DNA from 4 places in the Buttiauxella sp. genome. Region 4 is predicted to be linked to each of the others. Evidence: predicted binding sites of a transcription regulator. Region 4 holds the regulator's gene; each other region holds the start of a gene.

Region 1 (3,581 bases), on a different contig from region 4:
TTCATCAAACTGAGAGATGAGGTCCAGATAATCTTGCTTCTCCCACTCACTGCCCGGCAGCGCCAGAATAGTGTCACGCAGGTGATAGCCCATATTATTGTTAGCAAGCAGCAGGTCTTCAGCAGGGTAAATATCGGACATCCCTGGCACGATGATACGACAAGCGTATACGTCTAAATGCTGGTAATCGGCGATGTAAACTTCTTGATCTTCTGCGTCGAAGATAGCCATCAAGGTGGCGAATTCTTCTTCAGTTGTGCCAGAGAAGCTCCAGTCAGCAAACGGATAGTCAGCATCTTGCTTGAACATATCCCATGAAATCAAACCGCTGGAATCGATGAAATGAGTTTCGAGGTTGGCATGCTCGCCAACTTCTTCGTCGTCAAAGGTTGGCGGAGTGAAGACATCCAGATCTTTCAGGCCACGACCCTGAAGCAGTTCGGTGACAGTACGCTCCAGCGCCACGCCAAAGTCTGGGTGGGCACCGAATGAAGCAAAGCAGGTTCCATTCGCTGGGTTGAACAGCACAACGCAGATAACCGGGTACTTGCCGCCTAATGAACCGTCATAAGCGAAGATTGGGAATCCTTCCGCTTCCAGGGTCGCAATCGACTCAACCACACCAGGGTAGCGAGCCAGCACTTCCTGTGGAATTTCTGGCAGGCTGATGCTTTCAGCAATAATGCGATTTTTAATATGACGTTCGAAAACTTCTGACAGACCCTGTACGCGAGCTTCGTTTGCCGTATTCCCTGCAGACATGCCATTTGAAACGTACAGGTTGCCGATAATGTTCATTGGAATATAGACAGTTTCTTGATCCGACTGGCGGGTAAATGGCAGGGCGCAAATCCCACGCTCTTCATTACCTGATTGCAGATCGATAAGCATCCCCGCAGTCACTTCGTTTTCCGGATCGTAAAACGCACGCAGACGATCGTCGAGAATGCCTTCTGGCAACTGCTCATCTTCTGGAATTGGGAACCACTTCTCGTTTGGATAATGCACAAACGGGCCATTGGCGATGGTCTTGCCCAACCAGAAATCAGCGAAGAAATAGTTGGTCGACAGACGTTCGAAATATTCACCCAGAGCGGAAGCCAATGCGGCTTTTTTAGTTGCCCCTTTACCATTGGTAAAGCACAGCGCGCTGTCTTTATCACGGATATGAACTGACCAGACGTTAGGAACGGGGTTTAACCAGGAGGCTTCTTCAATATTAAAGCCAAGGGAGGAGAGCTGCTTCTGGAAGCGAGCGATGGAATCTTCCAGTGCGGCATCTTTGCCAGGAATAAAGGTTTGAGTCATCAGGTTTCACTTTTGTCGTACGCAAAGCGCGCAATGATACGGGTTTTAGCAGACTGACGCCATTGTCAGCAGCAAGCAGGCGGCAATAGCATAACAGGCTATGCTTACTGTCAGTAACCTACTGTTATGGCGGAAAAATGAAGACCTTTGATCTCCAGCGGATGGCTTTGAACGACGTACCCCTCGATTTCCTCTGGGAAGTCGCTTTACGTAGTCTTTATACCTTCATATTGGTGTTTCTGTTTTTAAAAATAACGGGGCGGCGCGGCGTACGGCAGATGTCGCTATTTGAAGTGCTGATAATCTTAACCCTTGGCTCGGCGGCGGGGGATGTGGCGTTTTATCATGACGTGCCAATGCTACCGGTGTTGATTGTTTTCGTTACGTTGGGGGGGCTTTATCGGCTGGTGATGTGGCTGATGAGCCATAGTGAAAAACTCGAAAACCTGTTTGAGGGAAAACCTTCAGTCATTATTGAAGAAGGGGAGTTTGCCTGGGAAAAAATGAAGTCGCAAAACATGACTGAATTTGAGTTTTTTATGGAGCTTCGCTTGCTGGGCGTTGAACACCTTGGGCAAGTCCGTCTGGCGATACTTGAAACCAATGGCCAGATAAGTGTCTATTTCTTCCCTGACAAACTCGTCAGACCGGGATTACCCATTTTGCCTGAGCACTGCTGTGAACGGTTTATTAAAATGCCAGAAGATGCCGACTATGCCTGTATCCATTGCAGTGAAGTCACTACGTTAAATGCCGGGGACGAATCCACGTGCCCGCGCTGTGCAAACAAAGTTTGGGTTAAGGCCAGCACCGCTTCGCGAGTGACCTGACGGGTATTTATCGGGTGTTTAATTCAGCGAGTAGTTGATTCTGTTGTGTGATTTTGCGCACATTACTCGGTCACACCTGATTAACCATTGCAGGCTCAGCATCTGAGTGATAAAACCGATAACGTATAAAAACTTGTTGATCTAAGCGTGGTGAGGGGAAATGACTCAGGTATACAATTTTAGTTCCGGTCCGGCGATGCTACCAGCTGATGTGCTTCGTCGTGCCCAACGTGAACTTTGCGACTGGCAAGGTTTAGGCACCTCCGTGATGGAGATTAGCCACCGTGGAAAAGAGTTTATTCAGGTAGCTGTTGAAGCTGAAAAAGATTTTCGTGATCTGCTGCAAATCCCCTCGAACTACAAAGTTTTGTTCTGTCATGGCGGCGGTCGCGGTCAATTCGCGGGCGTCCCTCTCAATTTGTTGGGTGACAAAACGACTGCGGATTATGTGGATGGCGGCTACTGGGCGAGCAGCGCAGTAAAAGAAGCACACAAATACTGCGCTCCAAATGTTTTCGATGCGAAAGTGACTATTGACGGCCTGCGCGCACTCAAGCCAATGAGCGAGTGGCAGGTTTCTGAAGAGAGTGCTTATCTGCACTACTGCCCGAATGAAACCATCGACGGCATTGCAACTCACGAAACCCCAGATTTTGGCGATAAAGTGGTGGTTGCGGACTACTCATCCTCTATTTTGTCGCACTCGCTGGACATTAGCCGTTTTGGCGTCATTTATGCCGGCGCACAGAAAAATATCGGCCCGGCAGGTTTAACGCTGGTTATCGTGCGTGAAGATTTGCTCGGCAAGGCGCATAAAGCCTGCCCGTCCATTCTTGACTACACCGTGCTAAATGAAAACGAATCCATGTTCAACACGCCACCTACCTTTGCCTGGTATCTGTCAGGTTTGGTCTTTAAATGGCTGAAAGAACAGGGTGGTGTGGAAGTCATGGACAAAATTAACCGTGAGAAAGCGAGCCTGCTCTACGGTGTGATTGATAAAAGCGATTTCTACCGTAACGATGTGGCTCCTGCCAACCGTTCGCGCATGAACGTACCATTCCAGTTAGCGGATAGCGCGCTGGATAAAGTCTTCCTCGAAGAGTCGTTTGCTGCTGGTTTGCATGCATTGAAAGGCCACCGTGTTGTGGGCGGAATGCGTGCATCTATCTACAATGCGATGCCACTTGAAGGCGTTAAAGCGTTAACCGATTTCATGGTCGACTTTGAGCGTCGCCACGGTTAACCGTTGCTCGTTGTTATTCTCCCCGCGACATCGTTCGCGGGGTTTTTATTCTGTTTGAGTTGAGAGTATTTTTCCCATGCTGGAATCCCTGACGTTACAACCCATCGCACTGGTCGACGGCACGATTAACCTTCCTGGTTCAAAAAGTGTGTCAAACCGCGCGCTGCTGCTTGCTGCACTGGCGCAAGGCACCACTG
Region 2 (3,581 bases), on a different contig from region 4:
ATGAGCTTACATAATTAAGTGATTATTCGGCCCATCCATGGGCCTCACCCCTTCGGGGCGCTGTTAACAGCGTTCAAATCTGCTCCCGGCAGATTTGTCGGGCGCGTGAACGTAGCCAACAAAGAGGCAAATTGAAGGATGACGGATATTATCCTGGGATCTCGAATGGCCCACCCTGTTCTATCGCTCGCTGCCAGGCCGGACGTAGTTGTATGGTATTAAACCAGTTTTGCAGATTAGGTAAATCGTTGATGCCACCGCGAGACAGTAACGCAACGACCGGGAAACTCATTTGAATATCCGCGGCACTGAATGCCTGGCCTGCAAACCACGGATTTTTTTGCAGTGAATCTTCGAGATAACGCGCATGCGTCAGAATCTGTTTATTCAGATACGCCTTTTGCACGCCTTGCCCCAACAAATTACCCACCGGACGCAGCAACCACGGCACTGGCTCTTTACCCAGGCTACCAAACACCAGTTTCATCATTAATAGTGGCATTAACGATCCTTCGGCGTAATGCAGCCAAAAGCGATAACGCAATTTATCTTCGCTGGAAATCGGTTTGAAGCGGCTCTCGAGATCGTAGGTTTCTTGCAGATATTCAATGATTGCCCCGGACTCCGCGAGGATATTGCCGTTATCTTCCACCACCGGTGACTTCCCTAATGGGTGCACAGCTTTTAACGACTCTGGCGCCAGCATGGTGGATTCGCGCTGATAGCGAACAATCTGGTAGGGCACCTGCAGCTCCTCAAGCATCCATAAGATACGTTGCGAGCGAGAGTTATTGAGATGATGAACGATAAGCATGAGTTAACCTTCTGTTTAGCAAGATGAGTTAACTATAGGTAAAAGCGCAAAATGTGGAGTATTAGTGCTGTATAAAAAATACTCAAATAACCTTGAAACTTGCCAGAGGGGATCTACACTTAAGTTGTCAGCGCAATCCGGAACCTCCTGAGAAAGTGTGATTGAGGGACGCTGATGTCGGGGGAAACCCTCCTTGCGAAAAGCGGGATAGATCGAAAGACAAAGACCGGGAACAAACTAAAGCGCCGAAGTTGGGCGCTTTAGTTTTGCTGTCACATCTGTCACATAATGACATTTAACTGCCATTTCTAATCTTCCAGAAGACGCGCGCCCGTCCCCTGTTCGCCGAGTTTGTCGCCAGGATTTCGTAATGGACAATCCGCACCGGACAGACAGCCGCAACCAATACAGCCATTCAACTCATCACGTAAAGCCGTGAGCGTATCGATGCGTCGATCGAGTTCTTCGCGCCATTGCGACGACATCTTCTTCCAGTCGTTTTTATTAATTTTATGCCCGTCAGGCAGCACACCAAATTCTTCACCAATCGTCGCCAGAGGAATACCAATGCGCTGCGCAATTTTAATAATGGCCACGTTTCGCAGCACATCACGCGTGTAGCGCCGTTGGTTTCCGCTATTACGTACGCTTTTGATGAGCCCTTTGCTTTCATAAAAGTGCAACGCTGAAACTGCCACGCCGCTGCGCTTCGCCACTTCACCTGGGCTGAGCAAAGATTTAAATCGGGGTGATTTCTTTTCCAAAATGGTCTTTACCTCAAGTTAACTTGAGGAATTATACTCGCAGCCAACAGAACCTGCTAATTGAAATCGGGCTTGAGGATGGCGTATGGCACATCAGGATATTATTCAAACTTTGACTGAATGGATTGACGATCACATTGATCAACCGCTGAACATTGATGTTGTGGCAAAAAAATCTGGTTATTCAAAATGGTATCTGCAACGGATGTTCCGTACAGTGAAGCGCCAGACCCTGGGCGAATACATTCGTCAGCGTCGTTTATTAATGGCGGCAAAAGAGTTACGCAACACTCGACGCCCGATTTTTGATATTGCGATGGACTACGGTTATGTCTCCCAGCAGACCTTTTCACGTGTTTTTCGCCGTGAGTTTGACCGCACCCCAACTGACTATCGCCATCACGCCTGACGCGCTTTGCCAGAAATTTGTCCTTTAGTACATGAATAAAACGGAACAGAAAATGCACTGCAAAAGTGGTGATTAAAAGAACAAATGTGATATAGTTCACACATCCTGTGTAACAGGAATCTTCTTACATTTTCTGTACCCACTCATTTCCAGACGGTCTCTGTGCTGTAATTGCTGCGCCTTGTGTCGCGCATAACCGTTGAGCGTAATGAGTTATGTGATAAAGGAACAATTTCCATGGCGGCAATCACTACCAGCGTTCTATTAATGCGCTGGCCATTAGTCAGTGCGGTGTTGATGTTTGTAGCTAGCACGTTGAATATCCAGTTTCGCAAATCCGATTACACGTTTTTTGCCATCGTCAGCAGTATGCTGGGGATAGCTTCTGCTTTATGGTTTGCGACGGGTTTGCTAGGGCTGGAGTGGACGGATTTCCCGGTCATCTGGGCATCGTTTAAAGACATCATGATTGAGATCTCAAGCCATACCCCGCCAGAATGGCCGATGGTGATGACCTGATGGGTCTGAGTTAAACGAGTCTGTTTTGAAAATGTAAAAGGCCTCTTTCGAGGCCTTTTTTGTTTTTGTGAATCTACAGCTTTTGATGGAAACGGTCAGGTTCCTGAGTAGATATCAAAACTAAAGTATTTTGCCGCCAGTTTTTTGTAGGTTCCATCGGCGAGGATCTGGCTAATCGCGCCATTCAGTGCTTCGCGCAACTCCGTGTCATCTTTACGCAAGCCAATCGCGGCACCCGCATCGAATAATTCAGGATCCTGCAATGCGCCACCGACAAAAGCAAAATCCTTGCCCTGCGGTTTTTTAAGGAAACTGTATTCAGCCATGACGCCAGAAAGCACCGCGCCGTCTATGCGCCCGGATTCTAAATCTCGTACCACCATATCCGCGCCCTGATAAGCGACAACATTCACACCCGCACTACGCCAGTTTTTGTTGGCGAAGGTTTCCTGGGCTGAACCTTGTTCCACACCGATGGTTTTGCCCTTCAGTTGCTCAACATCTGCTTTTATTGGCGTGTTTTTATGGGCGACAAGGAATACCGGACCGTTATAAATTTTGTCCGTAAAGGCAATTTGCTGTTTGCGTTTCTCGGTCATATACATACCGGAAAGAATAGCGTCAAACTTTCTCGCCTGCAGTGCAGGAATAATCGCATCGAAGTTATTTTCAACCCAAACACATTTGGCCTGAAGTTTCGCGCAAATAGCATTCCCCAAATCAATATCAAACCCAACAACTTTCCCAGTCGCATCTTTCGATTCAAAGGGAGCAAATGTTGGGTCAACGCCAAAACGGATTTCTTTAATATTATTTGCCAGGGCCGAACTTGTCGCCAGCAGAGCCATCAACGGTAGAATATATTTCTTCATAGTAGCTCCAGTGAATTAACGACAATAGGTTTGCACTAAACGAGAAAAGAATGATGCGCCGGTTGAAATAATATCATCATTAAAATCATACCCCGGGTTATGCACCATACAGCCGCCTTTATCGCCCTTTTCTCCATTGCCTAATAAGAAATAACTGCCCGGTCTTTCTTGCAGCATAAAGGCAAAATCTTCACTACCCGTTG
Region 3 (3,581 bases), on a different contig from region 4:
GCTGCTATACTGTGCATCGCTTATATATCGGACGTTAAGGACTAAAGATGATGGAGTTGATTAAGGCCATAGGGTTGGGGTTGGTGGTGCTGTTGCCGCTGGCTAACCCACTGACTACGGTAGCATTGTTCCTTGGTCTCGCCGGAGATATGAACAAAAAGGCCCGTGATAAAACCGCGTTGATGGCGTCAGTCAATGTATTCATTATCATGATGGTCGCGTATTACGCCGGGCAGGTGGTGATGAATACCTTTGGTATCTCCATCCCAGGCCTGCGTATTGCGGGTGGTTTAATTGTTGCGTTTATTGGCTTCCGTATGTTGTTCCCGCAACAAAAAGCCCATGAGTCGCCTGAGGCGCACTCCAAAGCAGAAGAAATGGAACAAGAGCCGGATACTAATATTGCCTTTGTGCCGCTGGCGATGCCAAGCACCGCAGGGCCGGGTACCATTGCGATGATCATCAGCTCATCCTCAACGGTCGAGCACGGTGTCAGTTTTTCTAACTGGGTGGTGCTAGTGGCGCCACCATTAATTTTTGCTTTGGTAGGGATTATTTTGTGGGGGAGTTTACGCAGTTCAGGCGCGATTATGCGTCTGGTGGGTAAAAGCGGAATTGAGGCTATTTCCCGTCTGATGGGCTTCTTGCTGGTGTGTATGGGCGTGCAGTTTATTATTAATGGTGTGCTGGAAATTATTACTCATTTCCCAGCCAGTTGATTACGACATCCATTAAAGGGTTGTCGGGTGAGCAGGACGCCACCCGACATCTCAACATTAACCGTGTTAACCGTGTTGCGGTTTTTCTTCTAACGACACCGGCCAGCGGCGGAAAATTAACACCGAACCGATAAGTGCAACCAGCGCCGGAACCGCACCGACCAGACCGATGCTCGACATATCAAAATGCAGACTCACCTGATTACCCACCAATGCCCCCGCACCAATCCCGAGATTGAAAATCCCCGAGAATAACGCCATGGAGACATCCGTTGCATCAGGTGCCAGCGCCAGAACTTTGACCTGCATACCCAGCGTGATAACCATAATCGCCACCCCCCACAGCAGACATAACAGCGTCAGGTAAGTGGTGCTTTCTGCGGAAGGCAGCAGTAACGCGAGGCACAGTACCAATAAACCGATAGAGCCACTGACCAGCGATGATGAGTGTCGGTTACCTAACTTACCAAACATCACGCTGCCAATAATCCCGGCACCGCCCAGCACTAACAGCAGGAAGGTTGCCATATTGGCGCTCAGCCCGGCGACGGTTTGCACAAACGGCTCGATGTAACTGTATGCCGTGTAATGCGCGGTAACGACCACGGCCACTAACACATATAAACTCATTAGTGCCGGGCGCTTAAACAGCAGGGGCAGGCTTTTCAGCGAGCCAGAATGTTCGCTGGGTAGTTTTGGCAGCAGTTTCATCACGCAGAACAACGTGATAGCTGCAATCACGCCAATGGCGAAGAAGGTGGTGCGCCAGCCGAAATATTGCCCGACGACTCGCCCAAGCGGTAAACCTAATACCATCGCAAGTGCGGTGCCGGTGGCAATCAAACTTAGCGCCTGCGCTTTTTTGCCAGCTGGCGCCATACGAATTGCCAGCGACGCGGTAATCGACCAGAAAATAGCGTGGGCAAAGGCGATACCAATGCGGCTAATCACCAGCACGGTGAAGTTCCAGGCGAGGAATGAGAGCACATGGCTTGCGATAAACAGGACAAAAATGCTGACTAACAGCCGCTTTCGCTCGACCTGGCTGGTCAGCAGCATAAACGGCAGGGACATCAGCGCCACTACCCATGCGTAGATGGTTAGCATGATCCCAACCTGTGCGGTTTGCATGCCAAAACTATCGGCGATGTCAGAGAGCAAACCGACAGGGACAAATTCCGTGGTGTTAAAAATAAAGGCCGCGACAGCGAGCGTAACGACGCGTAGCCACGCAGTTTTGCGTGAGACATTGCTTATGGTCATAAATGGGGTTCGCGCTGGTCAGTAAAAGTGTGGAGAGGAGGCGATCATAAAACCATCAATCCTGCGGTACAACCGCTTTTGTGATTAAAGTCTCATTTAATTGTCATGCTATTCGGGGATCTCGTGGCATGGTAGAAGTCATTGGGTACGACAGAGAGAAAATGCCATGCAGCAAATTGATTTTTATATGGTCGATGCGTTTACCGATTCCACTTTTGGTGGCAATGCGGCAGCGGTTTGCCCGCTGACAGAATGGCTGCCAGATGAAACCTTACAGGCGATGACGCGTCAGCATAACCAGTCGGAAACGGCTTTTTTTATCACCACCGATAGCGGGTTTGAATTGCGTTGGTTTACCACGCAAGGGGAGGTTAATCTGTGCGGCCATGCGACACTCGCCACCGCCCATGTGATTTTTGAGTATCTGAATTACCCGGAAACCGCGATTCATTTTGCTACGCGTTTCGTCGGCCCGCTGACCGTTACGCGCAATGGCGACTGGCTGACGCTTGATTTCCCGGCCACCAGCAGTGATGCGGTAGAGCCGCCACAAGCGTTGCTCGATTCGCTGGGGATCGGTGATTATCAGGAAGTCCGGCTCGGGCGCACCTGGACGGTAGTGCTTGAGAATCAGCAGCAGGTTGAAGCCATAAAACCTGACTTTGCACTGATGCGTACCCTGAATCAAAAAGTGTGCATCACGGCACCGTCAGATGAAGAGGGTTATGACTTTGTCAGCCGTTTCTTTTCACCTGGGTCGTCGATGCCCGAAGATCCCGTCACCGGTTCCACGCATACCATGCTGATCCCTTATTGGGCGCAAAAGTTGGGTAAAACCCAGATGCTCGCCCGCCAGGTTTCCCAACGTGGTGGTGATTTGCGTTGCCAACTTGCGGGTGACCGCGTACTTATCGGCGGGAAAGCGGTGACTTATCTGGTCGGCAAAGTGTTGTTGCGCGGCTAAGGTGTGGGTTTCAGTAGCCCGATAAACGCATCGAGTTGTCGGGTTTTCGCACCACGTCGCCAGATAAGCCAGGTATTGAGGAATCGCCACGCTTCGGGCAGTGGCGATATTGAAACCTGGTGACTGCCCGGCATACTTTCCAGCATGCTTCTGGGCATCAGGGCAATTCCCGCTCCGGCAATAACGCATGCCAGCATGCCGTGGTAAGACTCCATCTCATGAATTTTCCCCGGCAGCGATTGCTGGTCGTGGAACCAGCTTTCGAAATGCCGTCGGTACGAACAGTTGGCGCGAAACGCATAAATACTGGCACCGCTCACTTGCCGGGCATCGGTAATCACCGCGTGGTCGGCGGGGGCGACAATCACCATCTCTTCTTCATAAACCGCCAGCCCTTCCAGTAACGGATGCAGGATCGGGCCATCGACAAATGCCGCTGACAGCCGCCCATCCAGCACGCCATCAATTTGATCACCCGATGGCCCCGTGGCTAACGAGAGCTGAATTTTGGGGAAACGCTGGTTAAACATCGCCAGCACACTGGGAATGCGCACCGCAGCAGTGCTTTCCAGCGAACCGAGCGTAAGAATACCCTGAGGTTCATCGCCAGACACCGCCATCCGGGCTTCATCAAC
Region 4 (3,581 bases):
GACCTTCATACGTTGCCAGGCCAAAGGCGTGGGTTCAGGGTCGCTGCTCAGGATCAGGCGAATGGCCTCCTGGTCTGTCTCCAGTGCGTCGTGGGCGTTCTGGCGCAGCAAGCCACTTTGCCATTGTGGCCATAGCCATACCATGCCACCGAAGGCAATCAGACAGCCCAGCAGGGTATCTATCAGGCGCGGAACGATAAACTGCTCGGCACTGAGCGTTAATAGTTGCAGGGTATAAACCGCGGTCACGGTGAAACCAATCGTCGCCCAGCCGTAACTCTGACGAATAAACAAATAGCTGACGAGTGTAATGACCAGCATCGCGCCCAGGGCAATATCTTGCGGGAAGTGGAAATGCAGAGCGATACCCGCAATTGCCAGCCCAGCAATAGTCCCTGCCGAACGGTGCAGAATACGAACCCGCGTGGCACCGTAGCCGTTTTGCGTCACAAACATCACCGTCATTAAAATCCAGTAAGGTTTCGGCAGATGTAAAAACGCCCCAAACAGACTGGCGATAGTTAACATCACGCCTAAGCGTGAGGCATTGCGCAGGGCTGCGGATTTCAACGACAAATAGCTTTTCAGTGCTGCCCACACCGGTAAGCGGCGCTGGCGGTCTTCCATTAAATCGCGGATATACAGTGGGCGTTGGGTGCGTAAAACGCGCGCGATACGGCTAAAGTGATAATGACAAAATTGTCCGACTGGATTATCTGGATTCTGGCGAGCGATTTTCTCGAGGGCTTCAATTTGCTTCTCCATCGAAAATCGCTGCGGATAACGATGGTAAAGAATGTCATCGGCCAGAACGCGCAAACGGGCCGCAATAGTTTGCGCATTCCAGCGGATGACCGCTTCCGCATGGCTTTGTGCGACAAGTTTTTGCACCTCGGCAGGTTGGTGCAAACTGACGGAAATGTGCTCCTGGAGATCTAATGCGACCTGAAAGGAGCGCAAAAGATGCTTGTAACCGTTCTGCTGATTCGCTGCCAGCATGTGCAGCTGTTGGTAGCAGACGGTGATTAAGTCGACGGCTTTTTGCTGGCGGGCCAGTAGCGGCGGGAGCGTGGTTTCCGGATCCGCGTGCTGGGTCAGCATGCCGTACTTGGCTTCACAGTAATCTGCTAACTGGCGATAGAGCAGACTTAACGATTCGCGCAACGGCTGCTCACGCCACATCCAGAACCAAAACCAGTTAAACACCCCGTACCAAATCGTACCGGAGACATACAACGCCATCGGTTTCCAGATAGGCATGTTGCCAGCCATGCTGAGCGTGAAGATAGCTGCAATCAGCGAGGCAGGAAGCAAACGAGCGTGCAGCGAGCTGATTTCAGCGGTCACGCCTAGCATTAGCGCCATGACCATGAGAATAAGCGGCAAAGGCACGTCGGTGTAGAGCAGCAAAAGCTGCATGATTAAACTGCTGACAGCAAACAGGGAGCCGCCAATAATCAGGCGTTTGAAGAAGCGCTTATGGGGAGTATCCAGACCGGCTATGTTGCAACAGGCAGGCACTAACGAGAAAAGCAGGCCTAACTGCAAATTTCCTAACAGTAGACCTACTCCCACAGGAAGGCACAGCACCAGCGTTTGCCGTAATGCGTAGTTAACTTCGGGGTGGTAGATCAGTCGGCGCCACATTTGCTCGTCATGGTTCAAGTTGCTGGGTTGTTGGTTGCACTCAGTCATCCCAGTCACTTACTTTAGTAAGCTCCTGGGATTCCTGAGCTTACCGCCTACCTGCAACATGAACTATTTAGAGCAAGTGAGGGAAGTGTAGAGACAAAAAAGGCGTGTCATGAAGCAACACGCCATTTTTTAGGACGGAGATTAACGAGTGCCGTAAACGACGATCGTTTTACCGTGAGCGGAGATCAGGTTTTGATCTTCCAGCATTTTCAAGATACGACCAACAGTTTCGCGAGAGCAACCCACGATCTGACCGATTTCCTGACGAGTAATTTTAATCTGCATGCCGTCTGGGTGGGTCATTGCATCAGGTTGTTTCGCCAGATTCAGTAGCGTCTGTGCAATGCGACCTGTTACATCCAGGAATGCCAGGTTACCGACTTTCTCAGATGTAACTTGCAGACGACGAGCCATCTGGGAAGACAGGCGCATCAGAATGTCTGGGTTGACCTGAATAAGCTGGCGGAATTTTTTATAGGAAATTTCAGCCACTTCACAGGCAGATTTAGCACGGACCCAGGCACTACGTTCCTGGCCTTCTTCGAACAGCCCTAACTCACCAATAAAATCGCCCTGATTCAGATAGGAGAGGATCATTTCCTTGCCCTCTTCATCTTTAATCAGAACAGCCACAGAGCCCTTGACGATGTAGTACAGCGTCTCAGCTTTTTCACCCTGGTGAATCAGTGTGCTCTTCGATGGATACTTATGAATATGGCAATGGGACAAGAACCATTCGAGAGTTGGGTCTGTTTGCGGTTTGCCAAGCACCATGCGCGGTTATCCTCTGTTTATAACTAGCTACCAACGACAAGACGCTAAACATCCTGTCTGGCGTTGCAAGTATTAGAATATTCCCCACCTTGGGGAGATGGCATGCAAGTCATTCTTGCTGCCTGTAATTAGTGACGTCCTCTGCATACATGCATTACGTCAATGTATCGCGATGTAGCATCTGGATTGTTTTAGCATAGCTTTTGACAAGTGTCTCCTATTGTCTCGTTTCAGCATGACGCAGGTCGCCTTCCGTTGCCAGTTTTGCTGCATCCGCGTACTCTGAAAGGGTTTTTTTCAACTGGAGAAGTCACATGCAGGCACGAGTGAAGTGGGTTGAAGGGTTAACCTTCCTTGGGGAGTCCGCTTCTGGACACCAGATTTTGATGGATGGTAATTCTGGCGATAAAGCACCCAGTCCGATGGAAATGGTTCTGATGGCTGCGGGTGGTTGTAGTGCCATCGACGTGGTTTCTATCTTGCAAAAAGGTCGCTACAACGTGACGGATTGTGAAGTAAAACTCACCTCTGAGCGCCGCGAAGAAGCACCTCGTCTTTTTACCACCATTAACCTGCATTTCATCGTGACAGGCAAAGAGCTTAAAGATAACGCGGTTTCCCGCGCAGTGGATTTATCTGCTGAGAAGTATTGTTCTGTTGCTCTGATGCTGGAAAAAGCTGTGAACATTACTCACAGCTATGAAGTGATCGAAGGCTAATGTGCGTCAAAAGGGCGGGAGCTATCCGCCCTGATTGATGTTTCGCCCTTCTGCAAGACGCTTAACCAGTGGCGTCATGATCAATTCCATTGCCAGCCCCATCTTGCCGCCCGGCACCACTAATGTATTGATGTGGGAAATGAATGAGCCTTGCAACATAGCGAGCAGGTACGGGAAATCGATGTTATCCAGCCCACGGAAATGAATCACTACAAAGCTTTCATCCAGTGATGGGATGGCTCGCGCGGCAAAGGGGTTAGATGTATCAACGGTAGGCACACGCTGGAAGTTGATATGGGTGCGGGAAAATTGCGGCGTGATGTAATTGATATAATCGTCCATCGAACGCACGACGGAATCCATCACTGCTTCTCTGGAGTGCCCGCGCTCACT

What was found. The regulator CRP, encoded in region 4, controls carbon source genes, mostly activating them, when cyclic AMP is high. The targets are predictions, from matches to a motif close to ATGTGANNNNNNTCACAT.
Region 1: the regulator CRP is predicted to act here: its motif matches at 2,184-2,201, upstream of serC (3-phosphoserine/phosphohydroxythreonine transaminase).
Region 2: the regulator CRP is predicted to act here: its motif matches at 2,072-2,089, upstream of WBL83_RS22170 (YjcB family protein).
Region 3: the regulator CRP is predicted to act here: its motif matches at 2,061-2,078, upstream of WBL83_RS11855 (PhzF family phenazine biosynthesis protein).

The regions. Positions count from the first base shown of each region.
Region 1 is NZ_JBAVHX010000004.1:779,734-783,314, reverse strand. It holds gene ycaO (30S ribosomal protein S12 methylthiotransferase accessory factor YcaO) at 1-1,308, opposite strand, end outside; gene WBL83_RS04105 (DUF421 domain-containing protein) at 1,446-2,138, shown strand; gene serC (3-phosphoserine/phosphohydroxythreonine transaminase) at 2,299-3,384, shown strand; gene aroA (3-phosphoshikimate 1-carboxyvinyltransferase) at 3,464-3,581, shown strand, end outside.
Region 2 is NZ_JBAVHX010000039.1:55,496-59,076, reverse strand. It holds gene WBL83_RS22185 (glutathione S-transferase family protein) at 149-814, opposite strand; gene soxR (redox-sensitive transcriptional activator SoxR) at 1,123-1,578, opposite strand; gene soxS (superoxide response transcriptional regulator SoxS) at 1,664-1,987, shown strand; gene WBL83_RS22170 (YjcB family protein) at 2,225-2,506, shown strand; gene WBL83_RS22165 (ABC transporter substrate-binding protein) at 2,602-3,378, opposite strand; gene WBL83_RS22160 (M20 aminoacylase family protein) at 3,394-3,581, opposite strand, start outside.
Region 3 is NZ_JBAVHX010000010.1:659,637-663,217, reverse strand. It holds gene WBL83_RS11865 (MarC family NAAT transporter) at 48-719, shown strand; gene WBL83_RS11860 (sugar transporter) at 786-1,982, opposite strand; gene WBL83_RS11855 (PhzF family phenazine biosynthesis protein) at 2,149-2,946, shown strand; gene ptrR (putrescine utilization regulator PtrR) at 2,943-3,581, opposite strand, start outside.
Region 4 is NZ_JBAVHX010000017.1:14,631-18,211, reverse strand. It holds gene WBL83_RS13370 (YccS/YhfK family putative transporter) at 1-1,647, opposite strand, end outside; gene crp (cAMP-activated global transcriptional regulator CRP) at 1,837-2,469, opposite strand; gene WBL83_RS13360 (OsmC family protein) at 2,784-3,188, shown strand; gene WBL83_RS13355 (phosphoribulokinase) at 3,210-3,581, opposite strand, start outside.